Regions from separate parts of the Streptomyces sp. NPDC048111 genome, predicted to be linked through region 1. Evidence: riboswitches for the same ligand, from Rfam matches in the RefSeq annotation. Region 1 holds a riboswitch; the other holds the start of a gene.

Region 1 (14,468 bases):
GTCACTTCTCGACGCCGAGCGAGGCGTAGTCGTAGAAACCGTTGTTGTTGGTCGTCGTGTAGACGTTGGTGAGCCGCGAGCTGCGCCACTTGACGTTCTTCTCGAAGACGAACGGCAGGTAGACGGCGTGCTCGGACACCTTCTGGTTGATCTGCTTGTAGATGCCCGCGGCCTCTTCGGGGGTCGACGCGGCGATGGCGTCGTCGAAGAGCTTGTCGATCGCCGGGTCCTTCAGCATCGAGTAGTTGTTGTTGCCGTTCGGCAGGATGTACTTGGAGTCGACCAGCGGGAGCAGGAAGCCCTGGCCGGACGCGAAGTCCGGGCCCCAGCCCATGATGATGATCCCGTAGTTCTTCTTCTTGACGACCTCGGGGTTGCCGATGATGCCGGTCGTCTGCGCGCCGTCGTACTGGTCGATGTCGGCCTTGATGTTGACCTTGGCGAGCGCGGCCTGCATCGACTGCGCCGTGGCGACCTCGACCTGCTTGTTGTTGCGGACCGCGATGGTCGTCGAGAAGCCGCCCGGCTTGCCGCACGCGGCGAGCTCTTCCTTGGCCTTCGCGATGTTCGCGGCACCGTCGTTGGCGGTCACGCCGTACGGGTCGTACTTCGGGTCCGAACCGCTGATGATCGGCGGCAGCATGTTGGTGGCGATGTCACCACCGGCCTGCGGGCCGCCGCGGGCGGTCTGGAGCGACTTGTGGTCGGCCGCGTAGATGACGGCCTTGCGGCAGTGCTCGTTGTCGAACGGGGCCACCGTCTGCGGGAAGACCGCGTAACGGATGTAGCCGGTGTCCGGGTTGTCGACGTTGCCCTTGTGCTGCTGGAGCGCCTTGGTGCGGCCGGCCGCACCGAGGCCGGTGCCGTTGATGTCGACGTCGTAGTCACCGTTGATCAGGCGGTTGTCCATGTCGTCGGCGCTGGTCAGCAGGGTGAGGCTGATCTTGTCCGGCAGGGCCTTGCGGACGGTGTCCGTCTTCGCGTCCCACTGGTCGTTGCGGACCAGGACCATGGACTTGTTGGGCGAGTAGGACTCCCACTTGTACGGGCCGAGCGAGAACGGCTTCAGGCCGTACTTCGACTGGGTGTCCTTGTCCTGGCGGACCGGCGAACCCGAGGGCATGGCCAGCATCTGCTCGAAGTCGACGTTGGGCGCCGGGAGCTTGAAGACGATGGTCTTGTCGTCCGGCGTCTCGATCGCCTTCAGGCCCAGCTTGTCGGCGGAGGTGTCCTTGTAGGGACCCTTGTACTCACCGGTCGGGTCGAGGACGTCCTTCAGGTACACCGGGCCGCCGGAGATGACGTCCTGCGCCCAGATGCGCTCGATGCCGTACTTGACGTCCTTGGAGGTGACGGGCTTGCCGTCCTCCCACTTGACGCCGTCCTTCAGGTGGTACGTGTACGTCTTCTTGTCCGGCGAGACCTCGGCGAGACCGGTCGCGATGTCCGGGACGAGCGTCTCGCTCTCCTTGCCCGGGGCGGGCTTGTAGCTGATCAGCGTGCGCGTGTAGTACCGCGCGTAGTCCCACATGAAGCCGTAGTAGCCGCGCTGCGGGTCCCAGGAGTCGGCGTCCTGGGTGCCGACGAACTTGAGCTCGCCGCCCTTCTTCGCGGAGGCGTTGGCGACCTTGCTGTTCGCGGCGTTGAAGCCGGGGGCCTTGCCGCCCTTGTCGCTGCTGCCGCTCCCGCCGCAGGCCGCGGTGGACAGCAGAGCCGCGACGACGATGGCCGCGCCGGCGGCTGTCTTTCGCCTTGATGAGCCTTGGGTTGTCACGATCTCGCTTCCTCCGTAGTGGGCGCCTTGAGTGTCGCGGCCCGTGCGGTGCGCCGGGCCGGAGTATGTGAAGTCCCGCATCAGCGGGAGCCCTTGGGGTCGAGGGCGTCGCGGACGCCGTCGCCGAAGAGGTTGAACGCCATCACGGTGATGAAGATCGCCAGACCCGGGATGATCATGAACATCGGATCGGACTGGTACGTCGCGATCGCCGTCGACAGCATCTGTCCCCAGGAGGCGGTGGGCGGCTTGACGCCCGCTCCCAGGAAGCTGAGGGCCGCCTCGGTGAGGATGTTCGTCGGGATCATCAGCGTCATGTAGACGGTGACCGGCGCGATCAGGTTGGGCAGCAGCTCCTTGAACAGGATGTAGCCGCGCCCCGCGCCGAGGCTGCGCGCCGCCTCGACGTACTCGCGCTCGCGCAGCGACAGCGTCTGGCCGCGCACGATGCGCCCCACGTACGGCCACCCGAAGAAGCCGATGACCAGGATCATCACGAGCAGCCGCACTCCGGTGCCGCTGAGCCCGAACATCTGGGTCGGGACCACGGAGATCAGCGCGATGATGAAGAGCAGCTGCGGGAAGGAGAGCAGCATGTCCATCACGCGGCTGATGATCGCGTCGAGCCAGCCGCCGAAGTAACCGGCGATCACGCCGAGCACGGTGCCGACCAGGACCGCGAAGACCGCCGCGAGGAAGCCCACGAGCAGCGAGATCCGCGCGCCGTAGACGATGCGGCTGAACACGTCGCGTCCGTTGACCGGCTCGACTCCCAGCAGGAAGTGCGAGTTGATGCCGCCCCAGCTGCCGACCGGGGTGGAGAGCAGCGGGTCGATCTGGTCCTCGTGGAACTCCTCGGGCGGATGGCCGAACGCGTCGACGAGCAACGGCGCGAAGATCGCGACGAGGACGAGGAACACGACAACGATGCCACCGGTGAGGGCGAGCTTGTCCTTCTTCAGCCGGTTCCAGGCGATACGGCCCAGCGAACGTCCCTCGACCGCTCTGGTCTCGCCACTGGGCGTGACACTGACGTCCGCGGTCGGGTCCGCGTCGGCGGGTGTGTCGTGCAATGGTGCCGTCATCGTGGCAAGGACCCCTCTCAACCGGCGGTGACCGGCCCGCACTTGCCGCTGTAGCGGCGCGTTCCCATCAGCAGTGCGAGCGGGGGGCGACACCGGGCAGCGGGTCGAGCTGCTCGCACAAGGGCCCGAACGGCCCTGCATGCCGGGAGTCTTCAATGGGCCCGCGATCACCCGCCAGACCTGACGGCGAATGTATGCCTAAACGTGATGCGGAAAGGGGGTTTCCGTTATCCGGACGCATCTGAACCAGGGGCGGACATGGGGAAGTTGGGGCGCATGCGGCGCTCGAGCCCATTGCGGTCTTCGCCCCACCAGAACGGACATTCCCCTTACGTGACAGGGGAGTTGCCGGGGTCTGTCCCGGTTGGGCCGGGGCCCGCGCCCCCGCTCAGTAGGTACGCGGGGCGGCCGGCGGGTAGCCGTAGCCGGGCGCGCCGGGGGCCGGGGAGGCGTGCGCCTCGCGGTCGTAGAAGGGCCGGGTGCCCGTTTTCAGCCACATGCCGACGGGGTCGTACTCGTCCGCCATCGCGACCGTGGACACCGCGAGGCCCTCCGGCACCGCGGTGATGGACTGCTGCATCATCGCCCGCACCTCGTCCACCGACCGCGGCCCGGTGTCGTACAGGTCGAGCCCGATCGCCAGGTACGGCGTGCCGAGCGCGGGCTGCACCCAGGCGCGGCGCAGCGAGCGGACGGCGGGGGTGCGGTGCGCGTGCTGGGTGAGCAGGGCGTAGAACTGCGGGATCTCCACGGCCGGCTCGGAGATGCGGAGCGGGCCGGCGGGCATCCGGTCGAGGCCCGTGGCGATCCGGCGCAGGTCCGTCCACGGCACGCCGACGCCGCCGCCCGGGGCGTGCGGGTTGAGCCAGATCCCGTAGCGGTCGGGGTAGAGGGTGCGGGCGATGTCGAGGGCGCCGCTCACTTCGTGCGCCCGGTTCCAGCCACTGGCGGCGAGCTCCTGCGCCGAGGTCACACAGGGCGCGTACGAGACGCCGTCGACCTCCATGTTCCCGTACTGGGCGTCCGGGGAGCCGGGCCTGCCGTTCCACAGGAGCATCCAGATCTGACCGGACGCGGGGTCCGCGAGCGCGTGGAGCAGCGCCTCGTACACGTCGTAGCGCCCGGGCGTCACCTGGCGCAGCATGTGCTCGACCTGCCCGGCCGCCGCGGTGCCTGACGCGCTCACCCTGGGTTCCGCCCCTCTTCGATCCACCGTGCCGACGCCTGCGCCGTCCCGCAGCCCCGGGCACACGCGTGCGGTCGCGGGGCTGCAAGGGTCATGAAACCAGGTTAGGGCCTGCCCGGCGGATCCTGCCCGGGACGCGAAAGCCCGGCCCGCCCGTCCGCGGCGTGCCCGCGGCCGCTACTGGGCCCGTGCGTAGAAGGGGCGCACCTGGTCGCGCATCCAGGTGGCGACCGGATCCTGGGTCACGTCGAGCAGGACGAGATTGACCGGCCAGGCGACCGGGACCCGGCCCAGCGCGCGGCCGAGGGCCTCCATGGGGGCGCCCCGCCCGGCCCCGTCCCAGGTGGCGAACTCCACGCCGATGAACAGGGTGGGCGACTCCCCTTCGATGGAGGCGAGCGCGCGGCGGGCGCTGAGCACCACACCGATCGCCTCGAACTCCTCGGCGGCGGCGGCCAGGAAGTCGACCGGGTCGTCCTGCCAGTCCGGCTCGAAGAGACGTACCCGGGCTCCGGACGCGGGTCCGTCGAGCGCGGTACGCCCCGTACGGCACAGCTCGGCGACGGCGGGCGGCGGTAGGGGCATGCCGACCGCGCCCTCCGGGTTCACCACGATGCCCAGCTGCGGCGGCAGACCGCGGGCGAACTCGACGGCGGGCGCCACCGCGAACGACATATGGGGTCCCACGCACTGCAGGAACTGCTGCTCGGAGCTGTAGACGGGCACATAGGGCGCGCCGTCGAGCTCCATGGTCGGCAGGTCCAGGTCGCTGCTGTCCTGGCTTCCGCCGTTGGGCAGCGGCACCCACACCGCGTTGCGGCCGAGCACCTCTATGAGGCGGGGCCCGGCGTCGGGGTGGCCGAGCGCCGCCGCCAGGGCCTCTTCGAGCTCGTTGCCCGGCCAGCCCCCGCCGCCGTGCGGATGGGCGAACGCGTGCTGCGGAAAGTTCATGTGCCGTCCTTCTCCCCCGACTGCTGTCGTGCCCCACGACCCTAGCGCCGAGGGCGGCGCGCGGGGAAAGGCTGCGGCGGGTGCCCGCGGCGCTACTCGGCGAAGCCGATCCGGCGCAGTACCGACGCCGACTCCCGGTCGAGCAGCACCGCGCTCGCGCAGCCGGTCGGCAACCGCCCGGCCTCCACCTGGGCTATCAGACGGCGGGCCGCGCCGCGGTGGCGGGCGAAGGCGTACCGCGAGACCCAGCGCCCCCGGCTCGCCTGGCCTTCGAGCGCGGTGCCGGCCGGCACGTCGAGCACGACCAGGCGCAGCGCCCGCCCCCGGCGCAGCGCCCCGCGGCCGAGCCAGTGCCGCACCCAGGCCTGGGTGCCGCAGTCGTGCACCACGAGGCTGTCGCCGGAGCGCAGCGCCCACCAGGTCCTGACGAAGTGCGCGGTGCGGGTGAGCGGGCGGTACAGGACGTACGGGATGCCGGGCAGCCGGCGCTGCCAGGCGAGCCGGGTGTCCTGGGAGTCGATGCGCCGAGCGGTGACGGTGCGGCGCATCAGGGTCGTCTTGCCGCTGCCGGGCAGCCCCGAGACGACCACCACGTCCCCCGCGTCGAAGAGCAGCTCGGCCGGGGTGCGCCCGGGCCGCCCCCGCAGGTCGCGCACCGCCTCGTGCACCGCGGGGCGCGGGCCCGGCACCCTTGGGCCCGCACCGTCCTGCTGCCCGGCCCCGCGCTGCGGCGCGGCCACCTCCCGCACCCGGCCCGTCTTCCGTTCCGGCGTCATGGCTCTCCCCCCTGTTCGCTTGGCGCGTCCCTTGCCCAGGGAGTGTAAAGAGCCGGTAATAGGTCACCGGCGATATGCCGCTTCCGGGATGCGTGCAATGATGTGCGCGCCAACTGCATACCGGCCGTTCGAATCCGCGCGGGAGAGTCCTCAGCAGCTGTGAGCTGGGGCGCCGAAGGAGCAAGTTCCTCCCTTGAATCTCTCAGGCCCCGTACCGCGCGGGTGAGGCAGATCTGAAAAGCGGGCCGTCCCCTGCCGGGCGGTCCCACCCAAGGTGCAAGCCGTGCCGCGCGACGCGCGCCGGTGAACCTCTCAGGTTCCGATGACAGATGGGGAGGATGTCTTCGACCGACATGTCCCGGGACCCAGGAGCACCATCCATGAGCAATGCCCCACGCCTCACCGCGCTCGACGCACTGCATCGATCGCTGGGCGCCACGATGACCGACTTCGCGGGCTGGGACATGCCGCTGCGCTACGGGAGCGAGCGCGACGAGCACACCGCGGTCCGCACCCGCGCCGGTCTCTTCGACCTCTCCCACATGGGCGAGATCACCGTCACGGGCCCCGAGGCCATGAAGGCGCTCAACTACGCGCTGGTCGGCAACATCGCCACCATCGGCCCCGGCCGGGCCCGGTACACGATGATCTGCCAGGAGGACGGCGGCATCGTCGACGACCTGATCGTCTACCGCCTGGGCGAGACCGAGTACATGGTGGTCGCCAACGCGGGCAACGCGCAGATCGTGCTCGACGCGATCACCGAGCGCGCGGCCGGCTTCGACGCCGAGGTGCGCGACGACCGCGACGCCTACGCCCTGATCGCCGTGCAGGGCCCCGAGTCCCCCGGCATCCTGGCCTCCGTCACGGACGCCGACCTGGAGGGCCTGAAGTACTACGCGGGCCTGCCCGGCACCGTCGCCGGCGTCCCCGCGCTCATCGCCCGCACCGGCTACACCGGTGAGGACGGCTTCGAGCTGTTCGTCGCGCCGGAGCACGCCGAGCAGCTGTGGCGCGCGCTGACCGAGGCCGGCCAGGAGGCCGGCCTCGTGCCGTGCGGCCTGTCCTGCCGCGACACCCTGCGCCTTGAGGCGGGCATGCCGCTGTACGGGCACGAGCTGACCACGGCGCTGACGCCCTTCGACGCGGGGCTCGGCCGGGTCGTCAAGTTCGAGAAGGACGGCGACTTCGTGGGCCGCGCCGCCCTGGAGACCGCCGCCGAGAAGGCCGCCGCGAACCCGCCGCGCAAGCTGGTCGGTCTGATCGCCGGGGGCCGCCGGGTGCCGCGCGCCGGGTTCTCGGTCGTGCTCGGCGGCGAGGTCGTGGGCGAGGTCACCTCGGGCGCGCCGTCGCCGACGCTGGGCCGGCCGATCGCCATCGCGTACGTGGACGCCGCTCACGCCGAGCCGGGCACCGCCGGGGTCGGCATCGACATCCGCGGGACGCACGAGCCGTACGAGGTCGTCGCGCTGCCGTTCTACAAGCGCCAGAAGTGACGCGCGCCTCCCTCCCGCTCCACCCCTCGCGTCTCGCCGTCCGAGACACTCGTCGAGACCACGTCAGCAGCACTCCCCCGCGTACAGGAGAATTCAGGTCATGAGCAACCCGCAGCAGCTGCGCTACAGCAAGGAGCACGAGTGGCTGTCGAGCGCCGAGGAGGGCGTTTCGACGGTCGGCATCACGGAGCACGCGGCCAACGCGCTCGGTGACGTCGTGTACGTACAGCTTCCGGAGGTGGGTGACACGGTGACCGCGGGCGAGACCTGCGGCGAACTGGAGTCCACCAAGTCGGTCAGCGACCTGTACTCCCCGGTCACCGGCGAGGTCGTCGCCGCCAACCAGGACGTCGTGGACGACCCGTCCCTCGTCAACTCGGCCCCGTTCGAGGGCGGTTGGCTGTTCAAGGTGAAGGTCACGGACGAGCCGGGCGACCTGCTCTCCGCCGACGAGTACACCGACTTCGCCGGCTGAGCCGGACCAACAGGGATACAGGGATCGTCTGATGTCGCTTCTGAACCAGCCCCTCCACGAGCTGGACCCGGACGTCGCCGCCGCCGTCGACGCCGAGCTCCACCGTCAGCAGTCCACCCTCGAAATGATCGCCTCGGAGAACTTCGCTCCGGTCGCGGTCATGGAGGCCCAGGGCTCGGTCCTCACCAACAAGTACGCCGAGGGCTACCCGGGCCGCCGCTACTACGGCGGCTGTGAGCACGTCGACGTGGTCGAGCAGATCGCGATCGACCGCATCAAGGCGCTGTTCGGCGCCGAGGCCGCCAACGTGCAGCCCCACTCGGGCGCCCAGGCCAACGCGGCCGCCATGTTCGCGCTGCTCAAGCCGGGCGACACGATCATGGGTCTCAACCTGGCCCACGGCGGCCACCTGACCCACGGCATGAAGATCAACTTCTCCGGCAAGCTCTACAACGTGGTCCCGTACCACGTCGACGAGACCGGCCAGGTCGACATGGCCGAGGTCGAGCGCCTGGCCAAGGAGTCCAAGCCGCAGCTGATCGTGGCCGGCTGGTCCGCCTACCCGCGCCAGCTGGACTTCGCCGCCTTCCGCCGGATCGCGGACGAGGTCGGCGCCTACCTGATGGTCGACATGGCCCACTTCGCGGGCCTGGTCGCCGCGGGCCTGCACCCCAACCCGGTGCCGCACGCCCACGTCGTGACCACCACCACGCACAAGACCCTCGGCGGTCCGCGCGGCGGTGTCATCCTGTCGACGCAGGAGCTCGCCAAGAAGATCAACTCGGCGGTCTTCCCGGGTCAGCAGGGCGGCCCCCTGGAGCACGTGATCGCGGCGAAGGCGGTGTCCTTCAAGGTCGCGGCCTCGCCCGAGTTCAAGGAGCGCCAGCAGCGCACCCTGGACGGCGCCCGGATCCTGGCCGAGCGCCTGGTCCAGGACGACGTCAAGGCCGTGGGCGTGGACGTGCTCACCGGCGGCACCGATGTGCACCTGGTCCTGGTGGACCTGCGCAACTCGGAGCTCGACGGCCAGCAGGCCGAGGACCGTCTCCACGAGGTCGGCATCACGGTCAACCGCAACGCCATCCCGAACGACCCCCGGCCGCCGATGGTCACCTCGGGTCTGCGCATCGGCACCCCGGCGCTCGCCACCCGCGGCTTCGGCGACGAGGACTTCCGCGAGGTCGCCGACATCATCGCCGAGGCCCTGAAGCCGGAGTTCGACAAGGACGCGCTGTCGGCCCGGGTGTCCGCTCTGGCCGCCAAGCACCCGCTGTACCCCGGCCTGAAGTAGTTTCGTACGCTTTCGTTCTCGGTTCATTCCGTACGAAGCCCCGGGGCACCGCGCACACTGGGCAGTGAGCGCGGTGCCCCATTCCATGCTGTGCCAGCTTTGCTCTGCGATACCCCGGCAGACAACGGCGTCTACCAACCCCCACAAGGAGTCTCCCGTGGCCATCTCGGTCTTCGACCTGTTCTCGATCGGCATCGGCCCGTCCAGCTCTCACACCGTCGGCCCGATGCGGGCGGCCCGGATGTTCGCGGCGCGGCTGAAGAACGAGGGCCTGATCGCCCACACCGCCCGCATACGGTCCGAGCTGTACGGCTCGCTCGGCGCGACCGGCCACGGCCACGGCACCCCTAAGGCGGTGCTGCTCGGCCTGGAGGGCGACTCGCCGCGCACGGTGGACGTGGAGAGCGCCGACGAGCGGGTGGAGCGGATCAAGGACTCCGGGCGGCTCAACGTGCTCGGCATGCACGAGATCGACTTCGCCTACGACGACGACCTGGTCCTGCACCGCCGCAAGGCCCTGCCGTACCACGCCAACGGCATGACGGTGTTCGCCTACGACGCCGAGGGCGCGCTGCTCCTGGAGAAGACGTACTACTCGGTCGGCGGCGGCTTCGTCGTGGACGAGGACGCCGTCGCCGGCGACAACCCGATCGTGCCGGACGACACCGTCCTCAAGCACCCCTTCCGCACCGGCGACGAGCTGCTGCGGCTCGCCCGCGACACCGGTCTGTCGATCTCCGCCCTGATGCTGGAGAACGAGAAGGCCTGGCGCACCGAGGAGGAGATCCGTTCCGGGCTCCTCGACATCTGGCGGGTCATGCAGGCCTGTGTCGCGCGCGGCATGTCCCGCGAGGGCATCCTGCCCGGCGGCCTCAAGGTCCGCCGCCGCGCCGCCACCACCGCCCGCCTGCTGCGCGCCGAGGGTAACCCCGAGGCGCACGCCATGGAGTGGGCGACGCTGTACGCGATGGCGGTCAACGAGGAGAACGCGGCGGGCGGCCGGGTCGTGACCGCGCCCACCAACGGCGCCGCCGGCATCATCCCGGCGGTCCTGCACTACTACATGAACTTCGTGCCCGGTGCCGACGAGGACGGCATCGTCCGCTTCCTGCTCGCCGCGGGCGCGATCGGCATGCTGTTCAAGGAGAACGCCTCGATCTCCGGCGCCGAGGTCGGCTGCCAGGGCGAGGTCGGCTCCGCCTGCTCGATGGCGGCGGGCGCGCTCGCCGAGGTGCTGGGCGGCACCCCCGAACAGGTCGAGAACGCGGCCGAGATCGGCATGGAGCACAACCTCGGCCTGACCTGCGACCCGGTCGGCGGTCTGGTCCAGATCCCGTGCATCGAGCGCAACGGCATGGCGGCCGTGAAGGCCGTCACCGCGGCGAAGATGGCGATGCGCGGCGACGGCAGCCACAAGGTGTCCCTGGACAAGGTCATCAAGACGATGAAGGAGACGGGGGCCGACATGAGCGTCAAGTACAAGGAGACGGCCCGCGGCGGCCTCGCCGTCAACATCATCGAGTGCTAGAACACGCGCTAGACGGGGCCCTCAGAAGCTGTGCGCGGCCGGCCTCTCCCTGGGGGCCGCCGCCAGGGCCTCGGTGACCTCCTCGACGCCGCCGCGCAGGCCGTAGACGGGCGTCGCGGGCTGCTGGCGCCAGGAGTCGTCGATGCCGCCGGCGTCCACCGTGTCGAAGCCCAGCTCGTCCACCAGCGCGCGGACCAGGCGCTTGGCGGCCTCGTCGTCGCCCGCCACGGGCACCGCGATGCGCTCGGGGTCGCCCTGGGGGCGGGGCCGGTCGAGGAGGTCCTGCGCGTACGTCCCGTTGAAGACCTTGATCACCGAGTGGCCGATGTGCCGCTCGGTCCAGCGGCTCTCGGTGAGGCCGGCCTCGTCCTCGAGCGCGTCGATGCGGCCGTCGCGCTCCTTGGGGTAGTAGTTCCCGGTGTCGATGACGGCGACGCCGTCGGCGGCCTTGTCGAACAGGCCCTTGGGCAGGTCGGGCACGTGCTTGAGCGGGATGGTGACCACCACGACCTGCGCCCCGTCGGCTGCCTCGGCGACGGTGACCGGGGTGGCCCCGGTCTCTTCGGCGAGGGCGGAAAGGGTGTGCGGGCCGCGGGAGTTGGCGACGGACACCTGGTGGCCGAGGGCGGTGAGCCGGCGGGTCAGGTTGCCGCCGATGTTGCCCGCGCCGATGATGCCGATCTTCATGAGCTGGCCTTCCGGAGAGAGTGCGTTGGCACGCTCCGGGCAACCGGTGGGGCCCGGGAGGTTATTCCGGGCCGGCCCCGGCGGCGTACCGCGCGAGCGCGGGCACGCCACCGGCGCCGTGCGGCGTCACTTGTTCAGCGAGGCCCAGAACTCCTCGAAGGAGAGCTTTCCGTCGCCGTTGGCGTCCTTGGCCCTGATGATGGCCTGGGCCACGGTCTCGGTGACGTGGAAGTCGCCCAGCTGCGCCATGACCGTCTTGTACTCGCTCGCGGTGACGCGTCCGTCGCCGTCGACGTCGAGCCTCGCGAAGGCCTTGCGCGCCTCTTCGATGTCCGCCACTGGGTCCACCCCTTTGTTGGTGCTACTGCTTGGTGCGTTTCTGACGCGGGTCAGATTAGCCGTCGATGTGCCCGCGCGATGCGGCGGCCGGCTGCGAGGCACCCGGCCCCCGCCCGGTGGTGAGGACGTCCCGCCCGTCGTCGATCATGGGCAGGGTGCCCGGCCTTCCGCAGGAGGAGGTTTCGGGGCCGGAGCGAGGAAACGGGGACGACATGGGTGAGGCACTCGGCGACATCCTGGCGGCAGCCGCCGGCGGACGCTTCCCGCCGACGGACGGCAGGACGACGCTGGTGGCGCAGCCGGGACGGCGCGACGCGGGCGTGCTGGCCTTCACGGCGCATTCGGTGATCTTCCTGGACGAGGACGAGGACTGGCTGCGGGCCGCCCTGGCCGCGACGGGCGCGGATCCGCTGGGCGCCTCGATGCACCCCGGCTTCCTCGCCGCCCTGCTGGCCCGTACCGGCCGGACGATGAGCTGTGTCGATCTGCTGACCTGCGCGCCCGCCCTGCCGGGCGAACCGCCGCTGGAGCTGCGGGAGATCGAGGACCCGGCGCACCCGCGGGTGGCCCGGGCCCTGAAGTACCGCGACGACGTACGGGTGTGGGCGGCGGACGGCGGTGTGCTGATCCTCGGACGCGGTGTCGCGGGCCGCTGGGAGACCGCCATCGAGCTCGACGAGAGCGCGCGGGGCCGCGGGATCGGACGTCAACTCGCCCTGGCTGCACGCCACTTGGTACCCGACGACGTGCTCTGGGCGCAGCAGTCGCCGGGCAACGCGCGCAGCGTGCGCACCTTCCAGGCCGCCGGTTTCCGGCCGGTCGCCTCCGAGGCACTGCTGATCGCGCCCTGACGAACCGTCGCTGACCTGCGAACTTCTCCACTCTGACTGTTCGAAATACGGAAGGGGTACTTTCGCGCCCGACAAAGAGGAGTTCGCGCCAAGTTCACGTCCGCGCTTCCTCACGCTCCGCCACCGGCGGATAACTTCTTGCTGTCGCCGCCACACCGGGAGCACAGGGCTCCCAGGGACTAGCGGCGCTGGGGCGTTACAGCTGTGGCCATCACAACTGAGGCATTTACCGTGCGGCCCTTCACGCGAAGTTGCCACCACATATGGGACGAGGGCGACCACGTCCTCATCGGGGTGAGTCCGGGAAACAGCTACTTCAGCGCCGGCCGCATCACCGAACTCGTCCGCTGGGCTTCGGCACGGTTCTCCCGCATCGACCTCGTGTACGCCGACCTCCACGTCGCCGAGCTGTTCAGCGCGCTCGGCTACGAGGAGGACCACGCGGCACGCCGCGCGTCGAAGGAGCTGAAGGCGGTCCGCCGCCGCATCGTGCGCGGCGTCCAGGAGGCGGACCCGGCGGGCACCCCGGTCGGCGTCCACGGACTCTCGGAGTTCGCCCAGAACCCGGTGTACGGCCTGCTGCACCGACGGGTGCGGCACTTCCTGGCGACCGACCCGGCCTTCGCCGCCGCCTGCGGGCGCATGGCGGCCCACTTCCTCGCCACGAAGGCCGGCGGGCCCGCCCCCAGCGAGCGCCAGCTCGCCGCCTGCCTCGACTACATCGCCGCGGAACTCCCCTTCTTCCTGGACACCCCGGGCATCCTCGGCGTCCCCTCCTCGGTGTCGTGCTACCACGCCCCGATCCCGCTGACCGACCTCCTGTACGCCAAGGGCGGCGGCCTGCGGGCCTCCCGCAACCAGGCCCACGCCGTGGTGCGCCCGGAAGGAATCCCCGCATGACCGCCGAGCCCGTACTCGACTTCCCGCTCTCGCGCCGCGCGGACGTGCTCCCCGAGGAGTGCGCCTGGCTGCGCGAGAAGCGGCCGGTGGCACGCGTCCGCACGCTCACCGGCGACCACGCCTGGCTGGTGAGCACACACGCGCTGGCGCGACAGGTCCTGGAGGACGAGCGGTTCAGCCTCAAGGACACCGCCGCCGCCGGGGTGCCGCGCCAGTACGCGCTGACGATCCCGCCCGAGGTCGTCAACAACATGGGCAACATCAACAGCGCGGGCCTGCGCTCCGCCGTCATGAAGTCCCTCAGCCCGCGCGCCGAGGGCCTCACGGCCGGGCTGCGCCAGCGGGCCGGCGAGTTCGTCGACGCGCTGCTCGCCGAGGGCCCGCCGGCGGATCTGCGGGCCGGGTTCGCCGACCCCTTCTCGGCCGCGCTGCACTGCCAGGTGATCGGGCTGCCGTTCACGGACTGGCGCCGGCTCATGTCGGGGCTCGACACCGCGTTCATGACCAGCGCGCACGCCTTCGAGGGCGCGGGCCTCAACTGGTACAAGGACCTCGCCTACATGGTGGAGCGCCTGAACGCGCCCGACGTGCCGCCGGACAGTCTGCTCGGGCGCCTCGGGGCGCTGCGCGAGGACCGCGAGTCCGCCCATCTGACCGACGAGATGCTGGCCACGGTCGCGGTCTCCCTGTTCGGCGCGGGCGCGGTCTCCACCTCGGCGTTCCTGGTCCTCGCGATCCTGGCCCTGCTCCAGCACCCGGAGCTGATCGGGTATCTGCGCGAGCACCCGGAGCGCATGGGCCGGGCCGTGGAGGAGCTGCTGCGCTGGAACCTGTCCATCGGCGACGGGCTGCCCCGGCTCGCCCTCGAGGACGTCCAGCTGGGCGAAGTCCTGGTGCGCAAGGGCGAGTTGGTGCTCGTCCTGGTGGAGGGGGCCAACTTCGACCCGGCCGTCTTCACCGACCCCGAGCGCCTCGACCTCGACCGCGAGCACAACCCGCACCTGTCCTTCGGCGCCGGGCGGCACTTCTGCCCGGCCACCGGGCTCGGCCGGCTGCACGCCGAGACGGCGCTGTCGGTGCTGGTGGACCGGATGCCGGGGCTGCGGCTCGCCGTCCCGGCCGAACAGCT
Region 2 (14,468 bases), on a different contig from region 1:
AGCGCCGCAGCGGGCGGGTCGCGCTGCCGGTCACCACGACCCGGATCGCCGAGCAGGTGGCCGCCTACCACGGCACCCAGGTGGAGTGGACGACCACCTCGCCCGACGACCTGACCCGGGTCGGCCGCGAGGAGTCCACGATCTTCGGCGGCGACGGGCGCGGCGGCTTCATCATCCCCGAGTTCAGCAGCGTCTTCGACGGCGCCGCCGCGTTCGTGCGGCTCATCGGCCTGGTGGCCCGCACGCAGCTCACGCTGAGCCAGATCGACGCGCGGATACCGCAGGCGCACGTCCTGCGCCGGGACATCCCGACGCCGTGGGCGGTCAAGGGCATGGTCATGCGCCGGGTCGTGGAGGCGGCCGGCGGCCGGTCCGTGGACACCACGGACGGCGTACGGGTCGTGGAGGCCGATGGCCGCTGGGTGATGGTGCTGCCCGACCCGGCGGAGGCCGTCACCCATCTGTGGGCCGAGGGACCGGACGACGTATCGGCGCAGGCCCTCCTCGACGAGTGGGCCGCGGTGGTCGACAGCGCAGGTCACTGAGGTCGGCGGGGGGCGGGGGGGGGGGGGGGGGGGGGGGGGGGGGGGGGGGGGGGGGGGGGGCGGGGGGGGGGGGGGGGGGGGGGGGGGCCGGCCGCGCCCCCCCCCCCCCCCCCCCACCGGTGGGGCCATTCGGCGGTAGCGGCGCCGACGTGCGACGATGTGCGGCATGTCGCAGCAGCCCCCCGTTCGGAGCACGCCGTCTCCGCCTCCGCGTCCCGACGCGTCGATGTCGCTGCTGACCAACGTCATGGACCACGCGCTCGACGACGGCTACGCCGAGGCGACCGCCCGGCGCGAGGCCGAGGGCCGGGCCGGAATGCCGCGCACCCTGAAGGCCAAGCTCGGGCTCGCGGCGGGCCTCGTGCTGGCCGCTCTCGTAGTGACGGTCGGCGCCGCCCAGGCCCGGATCACCGCGCCCGTGGTCGCCAAGGAGCGTCAGGAGCTCATCGACCGCGTCGAGTCGGAGACCAAGGCCGCCGACACACTGCAGGACGACGTGGACGGGCTGCGGACCGACGTCGGCGACCGGCAGCGCAAGGCGCTTGAGAAGCACGGCGGCGACCAGGGTGAACTGGTGGCCCTGCTGTCAGGCGCCACGGAAGTGCACGGTCCCGGGGTCAAACTGGTCGTCGACGACGCCAAGGAGACGTCCCAGGGCGACGGCAGCCGGCCCCGCGAGAGCACGACGTTCGCCGACACGGGCCGGGTGCGGGACCGCGACATGCAGCGCGTGGTCAACGGCCTGTGGCAGTCCGGCGCGGAGGCGATCGCCATCAACGGGCAGCGCCTGACATCGTTTTCGGCGATCCGGGCCGCGGGCGACGCCATACTGGTCGACAACAGACCTCTGGTGCCGCCGTACACGGTGCTCGCCGTGGGGGACGGAAAGAAGCTGAGCACCGGTTTCCAGGACAGTGCGGACGGTCAGTACCTGCATGTGCTCCAGCAGAACTACGGGATCAGGTCGAGCATTTCGGCCCAGGGCGACGTGCGTCTCCCGGCGGCGCCGAGCCTGACCGTACGGACCGCAAAACCAATGGCCACGGGCGCCGGCAAGGGCGCGGCCGACACAGGGAAGGGCACATCGTGATCGCCGTACTTGGCCTCGTCGTGGGAGTCGTGGTCGGACTGTTCGTCCGGCCCGAGGTGCCTGCGGTGGTCGAGCCGTATCTGCCGATCGCCGTGGTGGCGGCACTCGACGCGGTGTTCGGCGGGCTGCGCGCCATGCTCGACGGCATCTTCGTCGACAAGGTCTTCGTGGTCTCCTTCCTGTCGAACGTGGTGGTCGCCGCGCTGATCGTCTTCCTCGGCGACAAGCTGGGTGTCGGCGCGCAGCTGTCGACCGGCGTGGTCGTGGTGCTCGGCATCCGGATCTTCTCCAACGCGGCCGCCATCCGCCGACACGTCTTCAGGGCCTGAGGCCGATGAGCGACGCGCAGAAGAACAACGGTCCCGACGGCCCCGGACAGGGACACCCGGCCCCGGAGCCGACCCCGGCCGTGGGCGAACCGGCGGACGCCCCGCCGCAGTTGACGGGACGTCAGCGGCTGGCCGCGGGCCTCTGGCCGCCGAGGGCCAGCCGGGCGCAGCTCATCGTGGCGCTGCTGTTGTTCGTGCTCGGCCTCGGGCTCGCCATCCAGGTCCGCTCGAACAGCGACGACAACGCACTGCGGGGCGCACGCCAGGAGGATCTGGTGCGCATCCTGGATGAACTGGATTCGCGTACGAAGCGTCTAGAGGATGAGAAGCAGCGTCTCGAAGGCCAGCGCACCGAGCTGGAGACCAGCTCGAACCAGGCCGAGGAGGCGCGCAAGCAGACCGTGGAGAAGGAGCAGCAGCTCGGCATCCTGGCCGGTACGGTCGCGGCACAGGGTCCCGGCATCACCTTGACGATCAGCGATCCCCGGGGCGCGGTCGAGGCCGACAAGGTCCTTGACACGGTGCAGGAACTGCGCGCGGCGGGCGCCGAGGCGATCCAGGTCAACGACGTGCGCGTGGTGGCCAACACCTACTTCTCGGACGAGACCGGCGGCATCGGGGTCGACGGCAAGAAGGTCGTGGCCCCGTACGTCTTCAAGGTGATCGGTCGGCCGCAGGATCTCGAGCCGGCCCTGAACATCCCCGGCGGGGTGGTGCAGACTCTGGAGAAGGAGCAGGCCACCGCCACGGTGGCCCGCTCTGAGAAGATCGTCGTGAATGCCTTGCGAGCCGCGAAGCGGCCTGACTACGCTCAGTCGTCCTCGCACTGATGAGGTGGGGCGTGGCTGCTGTCGCACAAGGGCAGAAGGTTGCGGGGGGTCGCCGCTCCGTAACAGGTGCGCGTGGTGGAAACTGTTTGGCGGATACGGACGTTGTGAGGATGTCCGGGTCGGCCGGTGTGTTGATTCAGGGTTCGTCCTGCCCCACGGGCGGGTCTATTTCGGTCAAGGGGAATCGCCCGTGAAGTTGTTTGCGAAGTTGTTCGGCAAGAGCGCACGCCAGGACGGTGGCAACGCCGCCAGGCACCGCGCTCAGCGCCCCGAGGGCGCGGAGGAGCAGGGTGGCGAGCGCCCCCTGTTCCGCGACGAGGTGGCGGGTTCCGGAGGAGACATTCCGGGCGCGTCGTCTGTTGACCCTGCGGGGGCCGGGCGCATAGGTTTCGGGGAACCGTCAACCTCAGGTACGGGTGGAGGGTTTGGCTCCGACCCGTATGCCACCAGTGCCCACGCGGTGCCGCCGCGGCAGGAGGATCCGTCGATGTCGGGCATGCCTGTTTGTACGAGGTGCGGGCATTCCAACCCCGCAGCCGGCCGGTTCTGCTCCAACTGCGGTGCCCCGCTGCGTCCGGGCGTCGTTCCGGAGCGTGCGTCCGAGACCACCTCGACCATCTCGATCTCCGGTCTCGAGGCGTACGACGCCGAGGTGACGGGCCAGACACAGGTGCCCTCGCTCTCCCCGGAGGCGCAGGCCGCGGTCGACGCCCTTCCGCTGGGCTCGGCGCTCCTGGTGGTGCGCCGCGGGCCGAACTCGGGAAGCCGCTTCCTGCTGGACGGTGAGCTGACCACGGCCGGCCGCCACCCGCAGAGCGACATCTTCCTGGACGACGTGACGGTCTCGCGCCGCCACGTGGAGTTCCGGCGCGGCGGGGACGGGCGTTTCACCGTCTCCGACGTCGGCAGCCTCAACGGTACGTACGTCAACCGCGAGCGCATCGACTCCGTCGCCCTGTCCAACGGTGACGAGGTCCAGATCGGCAAGTACCGGCTGGTCTTCTACGCGAGCCAGCGCGCGCTCTGACACCCGGCCAGGGAAGGTCCATGCTGCAGACACCGACGGGCGGTGCCGGATCCGGCACCGCCGCCGCGGGCGGCCGGCTGATGAGCATCGGCGGGGTGCTCAACCAGCTGCGCGACGAATTTCCCGAAGTGACGATTTCGAAGATCCGGTTCCTGGAGTCCGAGGGCCTGGTGGAGCCGCGGCGTACGCCGTCCGGCTACCGCAAGTTCAGCACCGAGGACGTCGAGCGGCTGGCCCAGGTCCTGCGGATGCAGCGGGACCACTATCTTCCGCTCAAGGTCATCCGTGAGCATCTGGACGCGCTGGACCGCGGTGAGCAGCCCGCTCTGCCCGCTCCCGGCGGCTCCCGTGAATTGCTCGACGGGCTGGTCGAGCAGGACGCCGACCGGCCGACGGCCGCCCGGGTGGGCCGAGCCGAGCTGATGGCCGCGGCCGAGGTCAGCGAGGCCGAGCTGGCCGAATGGGAGTCCTACGGGCTCGTCACACCCGGTCCCGAGGGCGGTTTCGACGCCGAGTCGGTGAACGTGGCACGCCTTGTGGCGGATCTGGGGCGATTTGGTCTGGAACCGCGGCATCTGCGTGCCATGAAGGCCGCCGCCGACCGCGAGGCGGGCCTGGTGGAGCAGGTGGTTGCGCCCTTGCGGCTGCACCGTAATCCGCAGACCAGGGCCCATGCGGAGGCCACTACGAAGGAGCTCGCGGCCCTGTCCGTACGGCTGCACGCGGCCCTGGTGCAGACCGCCCTGGGTGTCCGGCTTCACTGATCTTGTAGGTGCCCGACTACCCAAACCTGCCGAGCACGTCCTAGGGTTGCTGTGTGAACGAGCTCGACGTCGTGGGTGTCCGGGTGGAAATGCCCTCCAACCAACCGATCGTGCTCCTGCGTGAAGTGGGAGGCGATCGGTACCTTCCCATCTGGATCGGTCCGGGGGAGGCGACCGCGATCGCCTTCGCCCAGCAGGGGATGGCGCCGGCGCGGCCGCTGACGCACGACCTCTTCAAGGATGTCCTTGAGGCCGTGGGCCAGGAGCTGACCGAGGTCCGCATCACGGATCTGCGGGAAGGCGTCTTCTACGCGGAGCTGGTCTTCGCCAGTGGGGTGGAGGTGAGCGCGCGTCCGTCCGACGCCATAGCGCTGGCACTGCGCACCGGAACGCCGATCTACGGCAGTGACGGGGTCCTGGACGACGCGGGGATCGCCATCCCGGACGAGCAGGAGGACGAGGTGGAGAAGTTCCGCGAGTTCCTCGACCAGATCTCGCCCGAGGACTTCGGCACCAACAGCCAGTGACCCGGCGGCCGTCGCAGGGGTGCCGCGCGCCGCGCGTGCGCCGGAGGGGCTTCAGCGCATTCGAGTAGCCTTTCCCCCAAGAGAGACACGGGAAACCACTCTCAGGGTGATTATCACTCGGCGTGCCGAGTGTGGCGATCGTTGACGCACCCCTGGTGACTGCCTACCGTCGAGTGGGCAGGTCAAGGACGGAGGGTCGGCGTGGGAATGAGCGGCGACGGTACGGCAGGGGGTGCTCCCGGACCCGGTCCGGGGGAGAGCGGGCCGTACCCGCTCCACGGCGGTACGGCCGCCCCGGCCGCCGAAACGATCGGATACCGGGGGCCCACCGCGTGCGCGGCGGCGGGGATCACCTACCGACAGCTCGACTACTGGGCCCGCACCGGCCTGGTCGAGCCCAGCGTGCGTCCGGCCTACGGATCGGGCACCCAGCGCCTCTACAGCTTCCGGGACGTCGTCGTCCTGAAGATCGTCAAGCGCTTCCTCGACACCGGTGTGGCCCTCCAGAACATCCGCGCCGCGGTCCAGCACCTGCGCGAGCGGGGCTTTCGTGATCTGGAGCGGATGACGCTGATGAGCGACGGCGCCACCGTGTACGAGTGCTCGTCCCCGGACGAGGTCGTGAACCTGCTCCAGGGCGGCCAGGGCGTCTTCGGCATCGCGGTCGGCGTGGTGTGGCGGGACGTCGAGGCGGCGCTCTCGCAGCTGCACGGGGAACGTGTCGACACCGGGGAGACCCTGGTGGGGCACAACCCCTCCGACGAGCTGGCCAGGCGGCGCAACCGCGCGGTCTGAAGCCCGGGCCGCGCCGCCCGGGCCGATTGTCAGTGCCGTACGGCAGCATCGGTGGTGTGAGAGCCGCGCCGACCATCCTGCATCTGGACATGGATGCCTTCTTCGCCGCCGCAGAGCAGGCGTCGAAGCCGAGCCTGCGCGGAAAGCCGGTCATCGTGGGCGGGCTCGGCCCGCGCGGGGTGGTCTCGACGGCGTCGTACGAGGCACGGGTCTTCGGGGTGCGCTCGGCGATGCCGATGGCGCAGGCCCGGCGGCTCTGTCCGAACGCGGCCTATCTGGTGCCGCGCTTCCAGCTCTACCGGACGATCAGCGAGCAGGTGATGGAGCTGCTCGGCCGGCTGTCCCCGCTGGTCGAGCCGCTGAGCCTGGACGAGGCCTTCGTGGACCTGGAGGCCGGCGGGGTGGCCTTCGAGACGCGGTCGGCCCGGGAGGCCGGTGAGCGGCTGCGCAGGGACATCAGGGCGGTCACGGGGCTGAGCGGCTCGGTCGGGCTCGCCGGATCGAAGATGCTCGCCAAGATCGCGTCCGAGGAGGCCAAGCCGGACGGCCTGGTGCTGATAGAGCCCGGCACCGAGCGCGGCCTGCTCGCCCCGAAGCCGGTGCGCATCCTGCCGGGGGTCGGTCCGGCCACCGGCGAGCACCTGCGGCGGGCCGGGATGACCACGGTGGCCGACCTCGTCGAGGCGGGCGAGGACGAGCTCGTACGGCTGCTCGGCAAGTCGCACGGCGCCTCGCTGCACCGGATGGCCCGCGGATACGACGACCGGCCCGTCGTCGCCGAGCGGGACGCCAAGTCGGTGTCGGTGGAGGACACCTTCGACGTGGACCTGCACGACCGGCTGCGGATCACCCTGGAGGTGGGGCGGCTCGCCGACCGGTGCGTGGAGCGCCTGCGCGCCTCGGGGCACTCGGGACGCACCATCGTGCTGAAGGTCCGCCGCTACGACTTCTCGACGCTGACCAGGTCCGAGACGCTGCGCGGGCCCACGGACGACCCCGCGGTGGTGAGGGAGGCCGCCGCGCGCCTGCTGGACGCCGTCGACACCACGGGCGGGGTGCGCCTGCTCGGCGTCGGGGTCACCGGCCTCGCCGACTTCACGCAGGAGGACCTGTTCGCACAGGCCGCCGAGGCACAGGCCGCGCAGGCACGCGCCGCCGCGGCCGAGGAGGAGCCCGCGCCCGCGCTCACACCCACCGCCGGGGGCGCCGCACAGGAGGAGCCCGGCGGGGCCCGGCCCGCGGAGGGCGCGGCGCAGAGCGAGCCCGAGCAGGACGCGGCGCAGCGCCGCTGGCTGGCCGGGCACGACGTACGGCATGCGGAGTACGGCCCGGGATGGGTGCAGGGCAGCGGTGTGGGGCGTGTCACGGTGCGCTTCGAGACGCCGACGTCGGCCGTCCCCGGCCGGGTGCGGACGTTCCGGCTCGACGACCCCGGCCTGACGCCGTCCGAGCCCCTGCCGCTGGTCGAGCCGGCAGCGGGGGACGGTGCGGAGGCCGAAGCCGCGGCCGGGGAGGCCTCAGCCGGGCGCGCGGCCGGAGATGAGACGGGCGGCGGAACGGCCGCAGGATGGGCGGACCCGGGCGGCGAAGGGGCGGCGGGACGGGTGGGGCCGGGCGGCGAGGAGACCGCTGGGCGGTTGGAGCCGGGCGGCGCAGGGACGCAGGGGCGGGTCGGGCCGGACGGTGCGGGCCTCGCCGGGGTTCAGACGTCCCCGCCCGCGAGCCGCCCGAAGTCCCGGTCGGACGGCGGCGGGCCGGGGTCGGGGGCGCCGATGTCCAGACCGTAGTGGTGGTAGAGCTGGAGCTCCTGTTCGGGGGAGAGGTGGCGGCCCACGCCGAAGTCGGGGGCGTCCTTGATCAGGGCACGGTCGTACGGGACGTGCAGCGCCTCGTCCGTGAACGTGCTGGGTTCGAGCGGGACGAAGGCGTCCCGGCCGAACAGTCCGGTGCGTACCGCCGCCCACTCCGGGGCGCCGGTGGCGTCGTCGAGGTAGACCTCGTCCACGGTTCCGATCTTCTGTCCACTGCGGTCGTACGCCTTGCGGCCGATCAGGCTGCGCGGATCGATGTCGGTCTGCACGATTTCTCCCATGGGTCGCAATCGGTCACACCTGCTCCATAAGCCCTACGAAAGTCCACTTCCGAGGTGTTGGCCACTTGAGCAGTCGGCCCAGGAATCGCCTCGGACCTCGCTGGTAGGCTGGCAAACGGCTGCTGACCCCGTGCGGGAGAGCCCTCCGACGGCTCCTTGAGTCCCGGCGGGCGCCGAAGGAGCAACTCCTCCCCGGAATCTCTCAGGCCCACGGACCGCACGGACGAGGTCACTCTGGAAAGCAGGACGGGAGACGTACGGGCACTCGTGCCCGGCGGAACCTTTCCTCACCGACGGTGAAAGCCGGGTCGCCCCCACGCGCCCCGGTGAAGCTCTCAGGTTGAGATGACAGAGGGGGAGGCCGTCCGGGTACCCGCGCCGTGGTGCCCCTCGCAGGTCGTGCGACCAGGAGGCCTCCGTCATGACCGCCAACCGCATTCCGCTCAGCCAGCTGGAGCGTGGCATCCCCTTCGAGCAGCGCCACATCGGGCCCGATGCCGAGGCTCAGGCGAAGATGCTCGCGCAGGTCGGCTACGGCTCGCTCGACGAGCTGACCGCCGCCGCCGTACCCGACGTCATCAAGAGCGCCGGTGCGCTGGGTCTGCCCGAGGCGCGGACCGAGGCCGAGGTGCTCGCCGAGCTGCGCCGCCTCGCGGACCGCAACCAGGTGCTCGCCCCGATGATCGGTCTCGGCTACTACGGCACGTTCACCCCGCCGGTCATCCTGCGCAACGTCATGGAGAACCCGGCCTGGTACACGGCGTACACGCCCTACCAGCCCGAGATCTCGCAGGGCCGCCTGGAGGCGCTGCTCAACTTCCAGACCATGGTCGCCGAGCTGACCGGCCTGCCGACCTCCGGTGCCTCGCTGCTCGACGAGGGCACCGCGGCGGCCGAGGCGCTCGCCCTGTCCCGGCGCGTGGGCAAGGTCAAGGGCGGGGTCTTCCTGATCGACGCCGACACCCTGCCGCAGACCGTCGCCGTGATCCGGACGCGCGCCGAACCGACCGGTGTCGAGGTCGTCGTCGCCGACCTGAGCGAGGGCATCCCGGCGGAGATCGCCGAGCGCGGTGTCTTCGGCGTACTGCTCCAGTACCCCGGCGCCTCCGGCCAGGTCCGTGACCTCAAGCCGGTCATCGACGCCGCCCACGAGCTGGGCGCGATCGTCACCGTCGCCGCCGACCTGCTCGCGCTCACCCTGCTCGCCTCGCCCGGCTCGCTCGGCGCGGACATCGCCGTCGGCACCACCCAGCGCTTCGGTGTCCCGATGGGCTTCGGCGGGCCGCACGCCGGCTTCATGGCCGTCCAGGAGAAGTTCGCCCGCAGCCTGCCCGGCCGCCTGGTCGGCGTCTCCGTCGACGCCGACGGCAACAAGGCGTACCGCCTGGCCCTGCAGACCCGCGAGCAGCACATCCGCCGCGAGAAGGCCACCAGCAACATCTGCACCGCGCAGGTGCTGCTCGCCGTGATGGCCGGCATGTACGCCGTCTACCACGGCCCGGACGGCCTGCGGCAGATCGCGCAGCGCACCCACCGCTACGCCGTCGTACTCGCCGAGGGCCTGAAGGCCGCCGGTGTCGAGGTCGTCCACGGCGCCTACTTCGACACCCTGACCGTGCGCGTGCCGGGCGGGGCCGCCGCGGCCGTCGCCGCCGCCCGCGAGGGCGGGGTCAACCTGCACCTGGTCGACGCGGACACCGTCACCATCGCCTGTGACGAGACCACGACGCGGGCCCAACTGGCCGCCGTCTGGGCCGCGTTCGGGGCCTCCGCCGAGGTGGAGACGCTCGACGCCACGGCCACCGACACCCTGCCGGACGCGCTGCTGCGCACCGACGAGTACCTGACCCACCCCGTCTTCCACCAGCACCGCTCCGAGACCGCGATGCTGCGCTACCTGCGCAAGCTCGCCGACCGCGACTACGCGCTCGACCGCGGCATGATCCCGCTCGGCTCCTGCACCATGAAGCTGAACGCGACCACCGAGATGGAGCCGGTGACCTGGCCCGAGTTCGGGCAGATCCACCCCTTCGCGCCGGTCGAGCAGGCCGCCGGCTACCTCACGCTCATCCGTGAGCTGGAGGAGCGCCTGGCCGAGGTCACCGGCTACGACGCGGTGTCCATCCAGCCCAACGCCGGCTCCCAGGGCGAGCTCGCGGGTCTCCTCGCCGTCCGCGCCTACCACCGCGCCAACGGCGACACCCAGCGCACCATCTGCCTCATCCCGTCCTCCGCGCACGGCACCAACGCGGCGAGCGCCGTGATGGCCGGCATGAAGGTGGTCGTGGTCAAGACCGCCGACGACGGCGAGGTCGACGCGGCCGACCTGCGCGCCAAGATCGAGCAGTACCGCGACGAGCTCTCGGTCCTGATGATCACCTACCCGTCCACGCACGGGGTGTTCGAGGAGCACGTCGCCGAGATCTGCGGCCTGGTCCACGAGGCCGGCGGCCAGGTGTACGTCGACGGCGCCAACCTCAACGCGCTGGTGGGCCTCGCCAAGCCGGGCAAGTTCGGCGGCGACGTCTCGCACCTCAACCTGCACAAGACGTTCTGCATCCCGCACGGCGGCGGCGGCCCCGGCGTCGGCCCGGTCGGCGTGCGTTCCCACCTCGCGCCGTACCTGCCGAACCACCCGCTGCAGCCGAGCGCCGGTCCCGAGACGGGTGTCGGCCCGATCTCGGCCGCCCCGTGGGGCTCGGCCGGCATCCTGCCGATCTCGTGGGCGTACGTCCGTCTGATGGGTGGCGAGGGCCTCAAGCGGGCGACGCAGGTCGCCGTGCTCGCCGCGAACTACATCGCCAAGCGCCTGGAGCCGCACTACCCGGTGCTCTACACCGGGCCCAACGGCCTCGTCGCGCACGAGTGCATCGTGGATCTGCGTCCGCTGTCCAAGGCGACCGGCGTCAGCGTCGACGACATCGCCAAGCGCCTGATCGACTACGGCTTCCACGCGCCGACCATGTCGTTCCCGGTGGCGGGCACGCTGATGATCGAGCCCACCGAGTCCGAGGACCTGGGCGAGATCGACCGGTTCTGCGACACGATGATCGCGATCCGCGGCGAGATCGAGAAGGTCGCCTCCGGCACCTGGCCGGCCGACGACAACCCGCTCGCCAACGCCCCGCACACCGCGGCCGCGCTCGGCGGCGAGTGGAACCACGCCTACAGCCGTGAGGACGCCGTCTTCCCGGCCGGGGTGTCGGCCGCCGACAAGTACTGGCCGCCGGTCCGCCGCATCGACGGCGCCTTCGGCGACCGCAACCTGGTCTGCTCCTGCCCGCCCCTGGACGAGTACGACCACTGATCCCGGCGGGCGCGACCGCTGATCGCACCGCGCATGCGTAAGGGCCGGTTCGGGGAGTTTCCCCGGGCCGGCCCTCATGTGTGTCGGTGCCGGACGGGTCCTGGCCGGAGCCGTCCGTACCGGAACTGCCGTACGAGGCCGCCTAGGCGGCCGTCGCCACCTGTTCCGCCGTGAGCGGCCGGTGCGGGGCGATGATCTGCCCGTCCGGCAGCAGCTCACCGGTGTCCTCGAAGAGCAGGACGCCGTTGCACAGCAGGCTCCAGCCCTGCTCCGGGTGGTGTGCCACGGGCTTCGCGGCTTCCCGGTCGGCGGAGAAGGCTGTAGGGCAGGCTGGCTGGTGCTGGCACATGGATGCGTTCTTTCGCTGCGTCGTGGTGAGTGTGCTGCGGCTCGATGCGTTGTTCATGGCCGCCCCCCGTAGTCAGTCGGTCGGTCCGATCCCAGTGTTGCCCCACGGGAGTCAATCCGCAGGGATTTCGCGGCAGCGCTTCCTACTGCTTAATGACGTATCACCCGTGCGGACGGTTCAGCTCAACTGCCCTGTCTTTTCGGGTGGTTCGGGGTGGCCCGACCGGACTAGCCCGGATGGAGGAGGCCGCGCGTAGGCAGCATAGACACACCAGGCCCCGCGACCACACCGGTCGCGGGGCACTTTTTTCCTACGTCGCCGAGGACGGTCAGGCGGGCTGCCCGAGCAGGGGGGCGGGGGCCAGGCGCAGGCTGAGGACCGGGAGCAGTTCGCTGACGCGCAGCGGGCGGTGGGCGCAGATGCCGGGCGGGGCCGGAGCCAGCGGTACCAGGAGGTCGTTCGGGGCCGGAGTGCCGGACGCGCCGTCGGCGGTGGTGTCGCCGTGCAGCCACAGGGTGAGCATGTACAGCTCGGGGACCGAGAGCAGCCGGGGCTGGAAGCGCGTGGTCAGCAGCTCGGCCTGGCGCAGGGCGCGCTGTGTCGAGGCGATGTAGGGGCCTTCGAAGAAGTGCGAGAAGGCCCAGCCGTCCGGGGTGAGGCGGGTGTCCGCGGCGGCCACCGGATGCTCGCGGTCGCTGATGAGGAAGCGCCAGCCGGCCAGCCGGGAGCGCGGCGTCCGGCCACCCGGGGTGATCCCGTCCAGGACGTGCAGGGGGAGCGGCAGTTCGGGGGTGAGCGGACCTTCGGCGGAGCGGAGGGCCGGGGTGCGGGCCTCGCGCACGGCGGTGGGGGAACCGAGTGCCGCGAGGACGCTGCGCAGGGCGGGCGCGGGGGCCGGGGGGACATGCAGCGGCATGGTGGGTCGCCTCTCACTTCGGAGACACGGTGATGCGTGGGCAGTGCGGACGGCGCTGTCTGCGGTACGGGGTCAGAGGGGGGCCGGAAAGCGATCGCCGGGGCGCAACCTCTCTGCCTGTTTGCAGAGTTTATACGACACGTGTTCACTCGGTGTTTCAGCTAGCCGTCCCGGACATTGCCCGCAAGTCGGTATCCGGTCCTTGCGCGCGGGTGATTTACCCGGGGAAAACACCCGTGCGGGGTTCCCACCTGGAAAGCTCTCCCGCCGGGGGTCGGCCGATTCTCGTCGGTGTTTTTCACCATTGACAGGAGGGTGGTAACTGCACGTTGCAGTATGCCCGCTGAATGTGCCCGATGCCGTAGTCCCCGACGCTACCCCTCCGGCACTCCGCGCGCAGACGTTATGGATCAGTCAGCCTGGGCATTATCGACCAAGACGCGAGCGGCCGGTGTCACCGGCCGCCCATTCGAGGAGGGACCCTTCGATGGGGGAGAAGGTCGTGGCAGGCGGATTCGACCTGTCCGATCGGCACCGCTACCGGGACAAGCTTCAGCAGTGCCTCGAGGGGCTGGGGAAGCTGCTGGCCCAGAAGAGGTTCGATCGCCCCAGGAACATGATGGGCCTGGAGCTCGAACTGAATCTCGCGGGACCCGACGGCATGCCGCGCATGATGAATGGCGAGGTGCTGGAGCGCATCGCGAGCCGGGATTTCCAGACGGAACTCGGAATGTTCAATCTGGAAGTGAACATCGCCCCGCACCGGCTCGGCGGGCGGGTATTCGATCAGCTCGCCGAGGAGCTGCGCACCGGCCTCGGGTACGCCGACCGCAAAGCCGCGGAGGTCGATGCGGGCATCCTCATGATCGGCATTCTGCCCACCCTGACCCAGGACGATCTCGTCAGCGGGAACCTTTCCGACGTCGACCGCTACCAGCTCCTCAACGATCAGATAGTGGCCGCCCGCGGGGAGGATTTCACCCTCGACATCCAGGGCGTGGAACGCCTTGAGTGCACCTCGGCGTCGATCACCCCGGAGGCCGCCTGCACGTCGGTGCAGTTGCATCTGCAGGTGACGCCCGCGCGGTTCGCGGCGGTGTGGAACGCGGCCCAGGCGGTGGCCGCCGTGCAGATCGCGGTGGGGGCCAACGCGCCGTTCCTGTTCGGCAGGGAGCTGTGGCGCGAGTCGCGTCCGCCGCTGTTCGAGCAGGCCACCGACACCAGGCCCGCCGAGCTGCGCGCCCAGGGGGTGCGCCCGCGGACCTGGTTCGGGGAGCGCTGGGTGTCGTCCGCGTACGAGCTGTTCGAGGAGAACCTGCGCTTCTTCCCGCCGCTGCTGCCCATCTGCGACGAGGAGGAGCCCCTGCGCGTCATCGCCGACGGCGGGGTGCCGAGCCTGCAGGAACTCGTGCTGCACAACGGCACGATCTACCGCTGGAACCGACCGGTGTACGGGATCGCCGACGGCGTGCCGCACCTCAGGGTGGAGAACCGGGTGCTGCCGGCCGGGCCCACGGTCGCCGACGTGCTCGCCAACGCGGCCTTCTACTACGGCCTGGTGCGGGCCCTGGCGGAGGAACAGCGACCGGTGTGGACGCGGCTGTCCTTCGAGTCGGCTGCCTCCAACTTCGACGCGGCCTGCCGCCACGGCATCGAGGCCGAGCTGCTGTGGCCGGCACCGCGGCGCGGCGGCGGGGTGGCCCGGGTGCCCGCGGTCAAGCTCGTACGCGAGGAGCTGCTGCCGCTGGCCGCGGCCGGGCTCGACGCGTGGGGCATCGAGGCGGCGGACCGCGACCACTACCTCGGCATCATCGAGGAGCGGTGCCGGCGCGGCGTCAACGGGGCGTCCTGGCAGGTCGACACCTACCACCGGGCGCTGGCCGCCGGGCTCGGACGG

The links. A riboswitch is a leader RNA that binds a small molecule or an ion and turns the genes downstream of it on or off. The one in region 1 is predicted to bind glycine.
Region 2: another riboswitch for glycine. It lies ahead of gcvP (aminomethyl-transferring glycine dehydrogenase); the one in region 1 lies ahead of gcvT (glycine cleavage system aminomethyltransferase GcvT).

Annotation. Positions count from the first base shown of each region.
Region 1 covers NZ_JBIDBD010000015.1:134,184-148,651, reverse strand. The annotation lists gene ACGF3I_RS23320 (ABC transporter substrate-binding protein) at 2-1,774, opposite strand; gene ACGF3I_RS23315 (ABC transporter permease) at 1,855-2,859, opposite strand; gene ACGF3I_RS23310 (enhanced serine sensitivity protein SseB C-terminal domain-containing protein) at 3,248-4,045, opposite strand; gene ACGF3I_RS23305 (enhanced serine sensitivity protein SseB) at 4,223-4,996, opposite strand; gene ACGF3I_RS23300 (AAA family ATPase) at 5,089-5,772, opposite strand; glycine riboswitch at 5,902-5,999, shown strand; gene gcvT (glycine cleavage system aminomethyltransferase GcvT) at 6,153-7,268, shown strand; gene gcvH (glycine cleavage system protein GcvH) at 7,369-7,743, shown strand; gene glyA (serine hydroxymethyltransferase) at 7,775-9,034, shown strand; gene ACGF3I_RS23280 (L-serine ammonia-lyase) at 9,192-10,562, shown strand; gene ACGF3I_RS23275 (NADPH-dependent F420 reductase) at 10,584-11,249, opposite strand; gene ACGF3I_RS23270 (EF-hand domain-containing protein) at 11,376-11,588, opposite strand; gene ACGF3I_RS23265 (GNAT family N-acetyltransferase) at 11,801-12,439, shown strand; gene ACGF3I_RS23260 (tRNA-dependent cyclodipeptide synthase) at 12,671-13,339, shown strand; gene ACGF3I_RS23255 (cytochrome P450) at 13,336-14,468, shown strand, end outside.
Region 2 covers NZ_JBIDBD010000001.1:1,038,941-1,053,408, reverse strand. The annotation lists gene ACGF3I_RS04700 (sugar phosphate nucleotidyltransferase) at 1-545, shown strand, start outside; gene ACGF3I_RS04695 (DUF881 domain-containing protein) at 712-1,635, shown strand; gene ACGF3I_RS04690 (small basic family protein) at 1,632-1,964, shown strand; gene ACGF3I_RS04685 (DUF881 domain-containing protein) at 1,970-2,794, shown strand; gene ACGF3I_RS04680 (FHA domain-containing protein) at 2,877-3,821, shown strand; gene ACGF3I_RS04675 (MerR family transcriptional regulator) at 3,842-4,585, shown strand; gene ACGF3I_RS04670 (bifunctional nuclease family protein) at 4,639-5,112, shown strand; gene ACGF3I_RS04665 (MerR family transcriptional regulator) at 5,320-5,907, shown strand; gene ACGF3I_RS04660 (DNA polymerase IV) at 5,964-7,694, shown strand; gene ACGF3I_RS04655 (PRC-barrel domain-containing protein) at 7,610-7,987, opposite strand; glycine riboswitch at 8,123-8,227, shown strand; gene gcvP (aminomethyl-transferring glycine dehydrogenase) at 8,421-11,306, shown strand; gene ACGF3I_RS04645 (DUF5999 family protein) at 11,449-11,655, opposite strand; gene ACGF3I_RS04640 (hypothetical protein) at 11,984-12,571, opposite strand; gene ACGF3I_RS04635 (glutamate--cysteine ligase) at 13,059-14,468, shown strand, end outside.